4 regions of the Micromonospora sp. NPDC005161 genome follow, and region 1 is predicted to be linked to each of the others. Evidence: riboswitches for the same ligand, from Rfam matches in the RefSeq annotation. Region 1 holds a riboswitch; each other region holds the start of a gene.
What was found. A riboswitch is a leader RNA that binds a small molecule or an ion and turns the genes downstream of it on or off. The one in region 1 is predicted to bind cyclic di-AMP.

Region 1 (3,199 bases):
CGTGGAAAGAGGTGCGGGGATGAGCCGTCCCGGTACACCCGGCCAGCAGCCGGGTTCGCAGCGTACTGCCGACCCGACGCCGGCACTCACCGAGCCGGCCCAGGCGTACGCCGAGCTGATCGCCGGGAACCGGCGCTTCGTCCGCGGCGCACCCCGCCACCCCAACCAGGATGCCGGACACCGGGCCGCGGTGGCCGACGGGCAGCACCCCTTCGCGGTGATCGTCGGCTGCTCCGACTCACGGTTGGCCGCCGAGATCATCTTCGATCGTGGGCTGGGCGACCTGTTCGTGGTCCGTACCGCCGGGCACACCACCGGCCCGGAGGTGCTGGGCAGCGTGGAGTACGCGGTGACCGTGCTCGGCACCCCGCTGGTGGTGGTGCTCGGCCACGACTCGTGCGGTGCGGTGCAGGCCGCCCGTGAGTCGGCAGCCACCGGCAACCCGCCCCAGGGGCACCTGGGCGCGGTGGTCGACGCCGTGCTGCCCAGCCTGCGTCGGGCCGAGGCGGAGGGGGTGGACGACATCGGCCGCATCGTCGACATCCACATCGCACAGACCGTCGAGGCGCTGCTCGGGCAGTCGCCCGTGCTGGCCACCGAGGTGGAGCGGGGGCGGTGCGCGGTGGTAGGGGTGTCGTACCGGCTGGCCGCCGGAGTGGTGCGTCCGGTGGCCGCCGTGCCGGCCACGACGCTCGACGGACCGATCGACGCCAGCACGCCGGTCGGTCCGGCCGCGCCCGCCGCCTGAACGCGTCGAGGGCCGCTCCGCGTCACGCGGAACGGCCCTCGACGGAGAGCGTGGGTCAGAGCAGCGACATGTGTACGTGGTCGGTGTGGTTCGACGGCCCGCTGTACGACTTCCAGCCGGTCGCCGGGAACCAGATCTGCCGGTTCCAGATCACGTAGTAGATGCCGAGCCGGTCGGCGTTGCGGATGAGGAACGCGGCGACGTTGTTGCCGTACGTCCGGGTGTCCTCGTTGTGCCACGGGCTGAAGCCGCTCTTCTGCAGAGACCAGTCGCAGGCGCGGCCCTTCGGGTGCTCCCACGGCCCCCCGGATCGGTAGCAGCCGACGAACCGGTTGAATCCGGCCCGCTTGACCTCCTTGTACGCGTGCAGCGTGCGCGGGGTGACGCAGCCGGACGTGGTCGGGTCGTTCTGGCTGCACGACTCGGACTTCCAGTCGCCGTCGGCGGTCCGGCCCGGGCCGAGCCGGGCGACCGGTGAGGTGGCCGACACCAGCCCGCCGGTGAAGCCCTTCCCACCGACCAGGGCGAGGGCCTTGTCCGCTTCGCGCTTCTCCTTGGCCATCAGGGCGGTCTGCTTCTGCTGCTCGCGGACCTCCGCGTCGAGGGCCAGCTTGGCCTGCTCAGCGCGGGTCTTCACCGCGTTGACCTCGGCGAGCTTCTTCTCGTTGACCATGTTCATCTCATCGAGCGCGGCGGCACGTTGGACGAACGAGTCCGGGGCTTCGCTCTCCAGCAGCATCGCCAGCGGGCCGATCCGGCCGGTGCGGTACGACTGGGCGGCGATCTGCCCGACCTGCGGCGCCAGTGCGTTCAGGTCGGCCTTGGCCCGGTCGACCTCCAGCGCCAGCTGCAGCTGCTTCTTCTTCGACGTGTTCAGTTTGGACTTGGCCGCGGAGAATTTGCGGTTGGTCTGCTCGATCACGTCGTTGAGCAGCTGGGGCTCGCCGTCCTCCTCGTGCCCGGACGGTGTGGGGGTCGTCGGGGCGGCCTGCGCCGGGAGGGGCCCGGCGAGCACGGTCAGTGCGGCGATCACGGCCACCACGGGTGTCAACCAGCGGCGTAGGGGTGCCGTCACAATGTTCCCTTCCGTCGACCGCCGACCGGGTTAGCTGACGGGTTCGGGGCGGAAGTGGCCCCTACCGCTGTCGCGGATTCACCCCACGTACCTGGGTTCCCGGCTCGCCGGTTGGCGATTGGGCGGTGGCACCGCAGGCGCCGCTTCGCGCCTTCATCGGTAACCGGCAGTGAGGTTACCCGAGAGCCCACCGGCTGAGCTACGCCCTGATACCGACTAAAAGCGTCATTTCGCCATGGCGCTGAGTGACCAGTGATGCGGTTCTCAGGGCGGACGCCCGACGTGGTCACGTTGAGGAGTGTCACCATGCCGTATCCGTGCTCCTGTTCGGCTCTGGCCACCGGTTGGTGGCGGTGGATGAGGGTGTGGTCCGCGTCGGGTCGGGCGACGTGAGGTCGGGCCGATCCGTGCGCGGGGAGCTCAGCGCCGCCAGTGCCTCGGCGCGGTCGGGCTGGGGTCGCGGGGCGGGCGCTTCGGCGGCGGGCGCGGTGGTCTGCCGGCCGGCTGCGGTCACCATCGCGGCCAGCCCGGTGGTCAGCGGTACGGCGGCGATCAGCCCGAGCGTGGCGACCCCGCTGCGGACGATCTCCTGCGCGAGGAACTCGCTGGTCAGGATCTGCCCGATCGGTCGCGAGTCAGCGGTGAGCAGGAGCAGCAGCGGCAACGAGGCGCCCGCGTACGCCAGCACGATGGTGTTGACGGTGGAGGCGATGTGCGCCCGGCCGACCCGGGTCGCCGCCCGGTAGAGCTGCAACCGGGTCAGCCCGGGGTTGGCGTTGGCCAGCTCGGTCACGGTGGCCGCCTGGGTGACGGTCACGTCGTCGAGCACCCCGAGCGAGCCGATGATGATCCCGGCGAGCAGCAGGCCGTGCAGGTCCACGTCGGCCTGGAACATCGACAGGGTGGTGGCGTCCTCGCTGCCGAAGCCGGTGAGGTGCGTGGCGCCGCTGACGATGGTGGCCAGTACGCCGGTGAGGACCAGGCTGCCCAGGGTGCCGAGCACCGCGACCGAGGTCTGCGCGCTGACCCCGTGCGTCAGGTAGAGCACCACGAACATGATCAGCGCGGCACCGACCACCGCTACCAGCAGCGGCGACCGGCCGGCGCCGATTCCGGGCAGCACGAAGGTGAGCAGGATGGCGAAGCTGGCGGCCAACCCGGCCAGAGCGGCCAGGCCCCGCCACCGGCCGAACGCGACGATCGCGGCGGCGAAGATCACCGCCAGCCACAGCAGCGGCGCGCCGCGCTGGTGTTCGGCGATGTTCCAACTGCTGGCGGTCGGATCGGTCGGGTCGGTCAGCTCCACCAGGATGACCTCGTCGTCGACCTCGACCCGGGGCGCGCCGGGTCCGGCGGGCACGGGTGTCTGGATCCGC
Region 2 (3,199 bases), on a different contig from region 1:
GCAAGTCGAGCCTGGGCCGGCTCGGTCTGCTCACGCACTCCACCGCCGGCTTCATCGACCCGGGCTTCTCGGGGCACGTGACGCTGGAGCTGTCCAACGTGGCGAACCTGCCGATCACCCTCTGGCCGGGCATGAAGATCGGGCAGCTCTGCATCTTCCGGCTCTCCTCGCCGGCCGAGCACCCGTACGGCTCGGTGGTGTACGGCTCGCGTTACCAGGGGCAGCGCGGGCCGACCCCGAGCCGCGCCTGGCAGCACTGGCGCACCTGGCCGACCCGCTGAAGCCACTCGTCGGGCAATGCGCCCGCCGTGTTAGTAAGGGGCCCCTCCTATACCGGAGGCGTTAAGAAGGGGCCCCTGCTTACATCTCAGCCTGGGCGGCCGTAGCTGTGGATCGGGCCGTCGTCGACCTTCTTCATCTTGATCGGCTGACCGGCCTGCGAGGCGTGCACGACCCAGCCATTACCCACGTACATCCCGACGTGGTGGATGTCGCTGTAGTAGAAGACCAGATCACCGGCGCGTAGGTTGGCCCGGCTGACGTCCTTGGTCACCCGGCTCTGCTGGGCGGCGTTGTGCGGCAGCGACACACCGGCCTTGGCCCAGGCGGCCAGCATCAACCCGGAGCAGTCGTACGAGTTCGGACCCTCGGCACCCCACACGTAGGGCTTGCCGATCTGGGCGCAGGCGAACTTGACGGCCACACCGGCACCGCCGCCGGGGTAGCTGGCCGGGCAGGGCGCCGGACGCAGCGGACCGCCGCCACCGTTGCCGTAAACCTTCAGGCGCAGCTTCTGCAGGCGGTCGATCTCGTCGTTGATCTGCTTCTTCTTGGCCGCCAGCTGGGCCTCGGTCCGGGTCAGCTGGGCCACCATCTCGTCCAGTGGCGCCTTCTGCGCGGCCAGTTGGTCACGCAGGTCGGCCACCTGCCGCACGTCCTGCTGCTGGTTGTGCGCAAACCGGTCGAGCATCTCGAGCTGCCCGACCACGTCGCTCGGTGACCGGCTGCCCAGCACGGCGTTGACGGTGGAGACGTTCTCGCCCTTGTACGCGCGCACAGCCAGGGAGCTGACCTTGTCCATCGCAGCGTCGACCTGGCGCTCCAGCGGGGCGATCCGGGCGGCCAGCGCGTTGGCCTGCTTGCGCTTCGCGGCCAGGTCGGCCCGGGTGGCGTTGTGCCGTTCGATGATCGGTTCGAGCTTGTTCCAGTCGGCGTCGATCTGGCGCTCGATCTCGGCGACGGAGGGGTCGGCGTGGGCCGCCGTGGCGCTGCCCGTCAGGACGACGGCAACGCCGACCAGGGCGGCGAGGGCGGTGGTGAAGCGGGACCAGCGTGAGCGCGGCACGATCGACGTCGGGCCGGCTGACGCCGACCGCTCGGACGACGGCCGCGGGGCATGGTGAGCCACCGGGTTCCGTACTCCTTCTTCCCGACCGCCTACCGGGTTAGCTGACGGGTTCGGGCGGGAAGGTGGACGCCCTACCGCAGTGGCTGCGGATTCACCCCAGAAACCTGGGTCCCCGGCTCGCTCGGAAGCGACTCGGCGGTGTCGGTCCGTTACCGCCCGGGTGGGCGGAGCTGCTGTCGGCCCGACGAATGACCAGAGTAGAGACGACCGTTACCGATCCGCAACCGGTGGGGCCGTGACACTCCGTACCGATTGCCGGCGACGACGGCCGGGAACGAAGGTTTCCTTCCACGAACCTCGGTAGGTCGAAAGGTATTGACGGGAGCCCCGGGCGGGGCGAAGGTGACCTCACTTCGCCCTTCAGATCTAGGGGGTTCGATGCACGGTCCAACCCTGTCCACCGGCCGGCGCGCGCTGCTCGCCGCCGCCGTGGTCGCCGCCGCGACCGCGGTTCCCCTACCCGCCGGCCCAGCCGTGGCCGCACCCACCGCCGACCGCCAGCAGCAGTACGCCGCCGCGGCGACCGAGTACGGCGTACCGGCCGACGTGCTGCTCGGCGTCTCCTATCTGGAGTCACGTTGGGACAGCAACGCCGGCACGCCGAGTACCAGCGGCGGCTACGGCCCGATGCACCTGACCGACGCCCGGCACGTGGCCGCCCTACCGGGGCGCAGCCACCACGACGCCGGCACCGAGGACCCGCGCGGCGACGACTCCCGCCCCGCACGGGAGATGGCGCCCCGACCCGCCGAGGATCCCGCGCCGCCCGCCGCAGCGTTGCAGACCATGGACGCCGCCGCCGCACTGACCGGCGCCGCCCCCGAGTCGCTGCGCACCGACCCGAGCGTCAACATCTGAGGCGGCGCGGCACTGCTGGCCGCGTACCAGCGGGAACTGGGCGCACCGGTGGGGGCCGGCACCGACCCGGCAGCCTGGTACGGCGCGGTGGCCCGCTACGCCGGCGCGGACAGCGCGGACGCCGCGGCGGCCTTCGCCGACGAGGTGTTCACCACCATCGGCGCCGGCGAGTCCCGGGTGACCGACGACGGCCAGCGGATCACGCTGCCGGCCCGGGCAATCCAACCGCAGCGCTCCTGGCTGGACCGGCTGGGACTGCGCCGGCTCGCCCGCCCCGACGGGCTGGAGTGCCCCCGCACCATCTCCTGCGAGTGGATCCCGGCGCCCTACGAGGCGTTCGGCGCCGGGAACTACGGCAACCACGACCTCTCCGACCGACCCGGCCGGCAGAAGATCGAGTACATCGTCATCCACGACACCGAGGCGAGCTGGGCGACCACGCTGCAACTCGTCCAGGACCCCACCTACGTGAGCTGGCACTACTCGCTGCGCTCGGTGGACGGGCACATCGCCCAGCACGTGAAGACCAAGGACGTCGGCTGGCACGCCGGCAACTGGTACGTCAACGCCAAGTCGATCGGGCTGGAACACGAGGGCTTCGCCGCGCAGGGCACCTGGTACACCGAGGCGATGTACCGGACCTCCGCCAAGCTGGTCCGGCACCTCGCCCTGCAGCTGGGGATCCCGCTGGACCGCCAGCACATCATCGGCCACGACAACGTGCCCGGCACCGTCGCCTCCACCGTGCGCGGGATGCACTGGGACCCGGGCCCGTACTGGGACTGGACGCACTACTTCACGCTGCTGCACGCGCCGCGGCTGGACACCGGCATCCCGGCCTCCGGGCTGGTCCGGATCGGCCCCGACTACGCCACCAACCAGCCGGCGTTCACCGGCTGCGTCACCGCCGGTGTGCCGTGCGCGCCGCGCGGC
Region 3 (3,199 bases), on a different contig from region 1:
CAGCTCGTCGGGTGACCAGACGGCCTTGATGCCCAGCCCGACCACCGCGTCCACCGGCGATCCGGCGGCGCGGGCGGCCAGCGCCAGGCCGACCACCCCGCCCAGCGAGTGCCCGAGCACGACGATCCGGTCGTCGGGGGCGAGGCCGTGGGCGATCCGCTCGGCGAACCCGGCGAAGGAGTACGACGGCAGCGGCGCCGACCAGCCGTGACCGGCGAGGTCCGGTGCCAGCCACCGCCCCGGCCAGTGCTGCTCCAGCAGCGGCGCCCAGGGCAGCCAGACGTCGCCGGTCGCCCCCATTCCGTGCAGCAGCAGCAGGACCGGCCCGCGGCCGGTGTGACCACCCGATTCATCCACCACGGCCGCAGTCTCCCACGGTTCGCCGGCGGGTACGAGAGGCCTCGTCGGCGGGACGACGGCGAACCACCTCGCGCGGTACGGCTTCACCGGCCGCCGACCACGTGAGAAAACGCCGCGGGCGCCGGCCCCTTGTGGGGGACGGCGCCCGCGGCGGCTGCGCCCGGGTCAGGCGGAGTAACCCCGAGTGGCGATCCAGTTCGCCAGGTCGATCGTGGTGATCCAGTACGACGGGTCGGCGGCGTTCGCCGAGTCGGCGATCCGCACGGTCCGGCCGTTGTCCTTGTAACCCACCACGGCGATGTAGTGCCCGCCGCCGTAGGAGTGCCAGCCACCATCGGTGTCGGTGGCGTCGCCGACGACGTTGGCCACCACGCCTCGGCCGGCGGTGATCGCCGTGACCACGTCGGCCTGGAGCCGGTCCATCTGGGCCGGGCTGGGCGCGCCGGTGAACATCCGGGTCCGGTACGGGGAGCCCTTCACCTCGGCGTTGAGCACCCGGGTGGTGTCCAGGGCCGAGTTGGTGCCCATCTCGGTGGTGCCCAGCTCGACGCCGAGCTCGTCCTGGGTGCGGTCGATCCCGGTGGCGCTGAGCGCGTTGCGGGTGGCCGCCGGGCCACAGTTGTAGTACGTGTTCTGCGCCTGGTAGTCGTAGTCGAGCACCTTGGTCGCGGGCGGCTTCGGCGCCGGCTTACGGGTCAGGTCCGGGTTGCCGGTGGCCTTGGCGGCGGGCGACGCGGCGCTGGCCGTCGGGGTGGCGGTGCTCGGCGAGGTGCTGGCCGAGGGGGCCGCGACGCGAGCCTCGCCGCGGGAGGCGACGGTGTCGCTGCGCATCTCGGCGACCGTGGTCGCGGTGTGCTGGCTGGCCGGGGCGTCGTCGGTGCCGGCGATCAGGGCGCCGGTGGTGGTCGCGAGCGCCAGGGCCGCGGCGGAGGCGGCGACGATCTGGTAGGGGCGCTCGGTGGCGAGACGACGGAGCTGACGCTTCAGGGTGTGCTTCACGGGGTCCTCCACGGATCGAGGGGAGAGCGGCACACCGGGCCGGACCGGTATCCGGACAGGCGCCAGCGCGCGGACCGTGGTCCGCGGGTGGTGAACCGCTCAGGGGTGTGCCCGGCGTGGCCGGGCGGAAGAGGCGGTGACCCGGGGGGTCAGCTCACCGGACGGATGAGCGGGGGCACCGCGGCGCCGTGGAGGCGGGGAAACAACCGAGGGGTGGAGAGGTGCTGCACGAGGATGGAACTCCTTCCGACACCGCCTACCGGGTTAGCTGACGGATTCGGGCGGGAAGATCGCCCTACCGCGGGCCGTGGCTCGCGGATTCACCCCGGACTTACTGATGGGTCCCCGGTTCGTTGATCACGATTGAGCGGGTCGGCGCGGCGTCGCCTCTTGCGAACGGTTACCGCACCGGACGGGACGACACTACTGGCCGGCTCAGGCCCTGCCAAGCCAGGTTCACCTGCGTAAACCTGAAATCATGCGCCAATTTCTGCGCGTATTGCCACTGACGTGACTCGATGGGACAACCGGTTACGGTGTCGCCTCCGGTCGACAACCGGACAGGCCGTCGAGAATGCCGCCGCATTTGCGCGAACATTGTGCCCGACCGTTCCAGCTGCCCGATCCGGCGCCGGTGTGACCGGGCTCACGCGCCCGGTCGGGCATTTCCGGTCAGCCCACCCGCGCCGGGCGCCAGCGCGCCGCGGTCGCCGGACGGGCCGCCGCGGTCACCGCCGGTCGGACCGGCACCCGGATCGGCCGCAACCGGGCCGCCGCCGCGTACGCCTCCTCGGCGAGCGTGCGGGCCGCCTCGGCGGCCAGTTCCGCATCCCGCCAGGTGGATCGTTCGCGCTCGGCGGCGGCCCGGTGCTCGACCCACCTGCCGTCCCGGACAGCGCGGCTCAGCAGCACCTCCTGCTCGACCGGGTGCCGTCGGGGATCCCAGCCGTTGCGGTGTGCGAAAACGTCAGTGAGCTGACGCATCGACAGGTCGCCGCGCCAGTGCGCCGCCATCGCCGCGCGGTGCAGGTAACGCTCCCGGGCGGCGTACTCCGTCGGGGAGCGCGGCGTGCGCGGGGTGGGCAGCGAACCGGCGCCGGCGAAGCGGCGGGCGGCGCGGTCCGCCTCCTCGTACCCGGCCCAGGCCCGCTCGGCCGCCTCCTGCGCGGCCAGCCAGTCGGCGCGACGTCGGCGGGCGGTCTGCGCCGCGCCGGCGGCGGCGACGGCCACCTCCTCGGCGTACCGGTGCAGGTCCGCCGCCTCGACGGCGGCCAGTTCCCGGGCCGTGGGCGCCGGGGACTCCTCGACGGTCGGCCGGTCCCGCTCGGGGCGGGCGATCAGCACGGTGAGCACGGTCAGGGCCAACAGGAACAGTGCCGACCAGATGGCGGCGGCCTGCGGAACCTCGGTCAGGAACCGGTAGAGGACGGTCTCCATGAACGGCACCTCGGGGGGAAGATCGCTGCGGTGGGGAGCCGCACGGCCGACCCGGGCCGGGATCACCGTGGCGGGCCACGGGCCGACGGGCGGGGTGTGCGGAGGTACGTGATCGACAGGCGTGGTGACGGGACGTCGTCCCGGTGGCTCAGAGCCTCGGCGGGGCCCGGGACGCCCGGGTGGCCGGATCGGCGGTGCGCGGCGATCGCCGCGGACCGGTCCCGACCGCGGAGGCGCCGGCCTCCGCCGGCACGGCGGCCTCGACGGCGGGCGCCGCCGGGGGCGCGTCCGGCGAGATCGGCGGGGCGGCGTGGTCGACAGCGACCGGAGCCGCGAGATCGGCGGCGCCCGTGGGGGCGACCCATCCGGACGACGGAGAGCCCGAGGACACCACCGAGGTGGG
Region 4 (3,199 bases), on a different contig from region 1:
CGAAGTTCCTGGCGAAGGTGGCCAGCGGGGTGGCGAAGCCGGACGGCCTGCTGGTCGTCGCGCCCGACGCGGAGCTGGCGTTCCTGCACCCGCTGCCGGTGGAGCGGCTGTGGGGCGTCGGCCCGGTCACCGCGGCCAAGCTGCGGGAACGGAGGATTCGTACCGTCGGCGAGGTGGCCCGGCTCGGCGAGGCGGCGCTGGTGTCAATACTCGGCGCGGGCGCCGGCCGGCACCTGCACGCCCTGGCGCACAACCGCGACCCCCGGGCCGTGCTGGTCGGCCGCCGACGCGGCTCGATGGGCGCGCAGCACGCGCTGAGCCGTACGCCACACGCGCCGGCGGAACTGGACGCCGTCCTGGCCGGCCTGGTCGACCGGGTCACCCGGCGGATGCGGGCGGCCGGACGGTCCGGGCGCACGGTGATGCTGCGGCTGCGCTTCGGCGACTACACCCGGGCCACCCGCTCGCACACCGTCCGCAAGGCGACCGCGGACACCACGCCGCTGCTCGCCGCCGCGCGGGCGCTGCTGGGGGCCGCCCTGCCCGAGATCGACCGGCGGGGCGTCACGCTGATCGGCGTCTCGGTCGGCAACCTGGACGACAACCCGGTCCAGCCGGAGCTGCCGTTCCACCACGATCCGGGAGCCGAGCTGGACGCCGCGGTGGACGCGGTCCGCGACCGGTTCGGATCGGCGGCGCTCACCCGCGCGGTGCTGCTCGGCCGTGATCCGGGCGTCGAGATGCCGCTGCTGCCGGACTGACCGCACCAGGTGGCGGGGCGAAAGCGCCGAACATCACAGCGGCGAGGGGTTTGGCGACGGCCGCAGCGGTCACGTAGTGAAGATCAGTCTGACCAGGGGGGACCACCATGTCCGACGACACCAGCAACCGTCCGAGCCGGCGCGAGCAGCGTCCCGGCGACGTGACCGACCCGCTGCTCTGGCAGCTCGCGATCGACGTGCTCAGTGCACATGAGCCGGACGAGGACGGCGCCTGCCGCAACCTGCTCTGCGCCGGCCAGCCGTGGCCGTGCGCGGCCCGCAGCTCCGCTGAACAGTCGCTCCGGCTGGCCCGTGGTGCGGCCGGCACACCGTCCACAGTCGCTCCGACGCGGGGCGAGGAAACAACCGCATCCGCTGACCGGCCCGCTGAGGGCGTTCCGACCGCGCGCCGGGCCTGGTCGGCGCGTCCCGAAGCCGCCGTGTCGGCCGCCTGACGCCCACCCCTTCTCGACACGCCCGCGGGCGCCCGGCCGGAGTCCGGTCGAGCGCCCGCGCGTCGTGTGTCAGAGGGCGAGCCGCTGACCCGGGAAGATCAGACCGGGGTCGCCGCCGACCACATGACGGTTGCGCTCGTACAGGGCCTGCCAGCCGCCGGCCACCTGATGGGCCTGGGCGATCTCGGACAGGGTGTCGCCCGGCTTGACCAGGTACGTCCTGCCGTCCGTGGAAGGCGCGGTGCGCTCGTGGTTGCGGGTCGCCGGCTGCTCGCCGCGCGACGACCGCTCCCGGGGCTTGGACGTCGACTCGGACTTCCTCGTCGCGGACTTCGCGGCGGAGCCGCCCGACGAGCCGCCCTTCTTGCCGCAGGTCGGCCAGGCGCCGATGCCCTGCCCGTCGAGCACCTTCTCGGCGATCGCGATCTGCTCGCCGCGGCTGGCCAGGTCGGCGCGGGCGGCGTACTTCTTGCCGCCGTAGCCGGCCCAGGTGCTCTGCGAGAACTGCAACCCGCCGTAGTAGCCGTTGCCGGTGTTGATGTGCCAGTTGCCGCTGGACTCGCACTGGGCGATCGCGTCCCAGTTGACCCCGGCCTGCGCCGGGGCGGCCGGGCCGAAGAGGGCGACGGCGCCGGTGACAGCGCCGACGGCCAGGGTGCCGACGGCGACGCGGCGGGTGGTGACCCGTCGATGACGGGGCGTGTGTGCAGATGACATGTGAGGCTTCCTCCACGCCGGCGAGGTGAGCTGTCGGGTTCGGGCCGAGGAGCCCGGCCGCGCGGTGGCGGCTTCACCCCGAGGTGACGTGCACCGAGGAACGTTGGGTCCCCCGCTCCTGCCCGGGTGACTGGGTTCCGACGACCGGGGGCAGGATTTGGCGTTGCCGGTCGCGGTGTCCGCATTGGCGAACCCGACCGACGTTAGGCACGGTCGGTGACGGTCGCCCACCCCCTGTGAACTTCTTCACCGGGCCGCGCGGGGCGAGTCGCGCAGCGGTTGCGGGCGATCGAAGTGTGTGCAGTGACCACCATGGACCGTTTCCGATCAGGCCGGCGTTTCAGGTCTCGTGCTGGAGCCAGGCCACGATCCGGCGAGCAGTTCGACGTGTCCCGGCGACTCGTACGACCGGACGTCGTGACCGAGGGCGCTGTAGACGATCCGGCTGGTCCCGACGGTTCGTGCCCAGACGAGCGGTGGGTGGTCGCGGCGACCAGGCGACTTCGCACCGCTCGCCGCATCCCCTGGTACGCCGACTGTCCCGCCCGGTGCGGTCAACGGCCGCCGGGCGGCGTGGCACGGCGAATCCGGGCGGCCGTCATCTGACACGCCTGCGCCTCGTCGACCAGGCAGCCGGCGAGCAGCTCGCGGCCCCGGGCGAGAACCGCGAGGGCGTCGGGGTGGCCCGGCAGCCACTGCTCGGCGTCCCCGACAGTCAACTCGGCCCGATGGCCGGGCAGCGGCGTCGCCCCGGGTGGCAGGCCGCCGAGCCGGTCGAGGTGCCCGGCGGAGAGGATCTGGTACCACATGGCGTCGGGGATGAGCGCGTCGGCGAGCATCTCCACCCCGGGCCGCCGGGTCACCGGCTTTCCGTCGCTCGGGAGCCGCTGCGACCACTGTGGCGTGCTCACCCGACGGCTGTCCGGCTCGGCGTCCACTCCGGCCCAGGCCAGCAATCCGCTGTGCGCGTGCAGCTTGTCGCGCAACCGGTGCATCGGCCCGGCCAGGTCGCCAGCGTCGGCAGGGTCGGCGCGCGGCTGCGCGACGGAGAGCGCCGCTGCCGGTAGCACGTCGTGGTAGCCGCCGACGGTCGCGGCCACCAGCCGGTTGGTGAGGTCGCCGGCGAGCAGGGTCACCGTGATGGCTGTGGGCAGAGTAGACAGTACGGTGGCGGTGGCTGAGCCGGCCGCCTCGGCGGTGAGCGGAACCCGCACGCCGAGCACGACCGCGCTCAGCTCGTCCGCGGGTCCGCGCTCGGCGTGCAAC

Region 2: it holds a riboswitch for cyclic di-AMP, as region 1 does, so the genes downstream of both, ACWD5O_RS02575 (C40 family peptidase) here and ACWD5O_RS10365 (coiled-coil domain-containing protein) in region 1, are expected to answer to the same signal.
Region 3: it holds a riboswitch for cyclic di-AMP, as region 1 does, so the genes downstream of both, ACWD5O_RS04745 (C39 family peptidase) here and ACWD5O_RS10365 (coiled-coil domain-containing protein) in region 1, are expected to answer to the same signal.
Region 4: it holds a riboswitch for cyclic di-AMP, as region 1 does, so the genes downstream of both, ACWD5O_RS27845 (LysM peptidoglycan-binding domain-containing protein) here and ACWD5O_RS10365 (coiled-coil domain-containing protein) in region 1, are expected to answer to the same signal.

What each region holds. Positions count from the first base shown of each region.
Region 1 covers NZ_JBSFYQ010000008.1:75,767-78,965, reverse strand. Annotated here, with positions in the region: gene ACWD5O_RS10370 (carbonic anhydrase) at 20-748, shown strand; gene ACWD5O_RS10365 (coiled-coil domain-containing protein) at 804-1,823, opposite strand; cyclic di-AMP (ydaO/yuaA leader) riboswitch at 1,828-1,958, opposite strand; gene ACWD5O_RS10360 (YibE/F family protein) at 2,125-3,199, opposite strand, start outside.
Region 2 covers NZ_JBSFYQ010000002.1:88,895-92,093, forward strand. Annotated here, with positions in the region: gene dcd (dCTP deaminase) at 1-281, shown strand, start outside; gene ACWD5O_RS02575 (C40 family peptidase) at 368-1,408, opposite strand; cyclic di-AMP (ydaO/yuaA leader) riboswitch at 1,421-1,556, opposite strand; gene ACWD5O_RS02580 (lysozyme family protein) at 1,787-2,266, shown strand; gene ACWD5O_RS02585 (N-acetylmuramoyl-L-alanine amidase) at 2,315-3,199, shown strand, end outside.
Region 3 covers NZ_JBSFYQ010000003.1:202,411-205,609, reverse strand. Annotated here, with positions in the region: gene ACWD5O_RS04750 (alpha/beta fold hydrolase) at 1-360, opposite strand, end outside; gene ACWD5O_RS04745 (C39 family peptidase) at 526-1,371, opposite strand; cyclic di-AMP (ydaO/yuaA leader) riboswitch at 1,598-1,739, opposite strand; gene ACWD5O_RS04740 (hypothetical protein) at 2,032-2,796, opposite strand; gene ACWD5O_RS04735 (hypothetical protein) at 2,945-3,199, opposite strand, start outside.
Region 4 covers NZ_JBSFYQ010000036.1:25,129-28,327, reverse strand. Annotated here, with positions in the region: gene dinB (DNA polymerase IV) at 1-761, shown strand, start outside; gene ACWD5O_RS27850 (hypothetical protein) at 869-1,216, shown strand; gene ACWD5O_RS27845 (LysM peptidoglycan-binding domain-containing protein) at 1,286-1,933, opposite strand; cyclic di-AMP (ydaO/yuaA leader) riboswitch at 1,935-2,106, opposite strand; gene ACWD5O_RS27840 (hypothetical protein) at 2,488-3,199, opposite strand, start outside.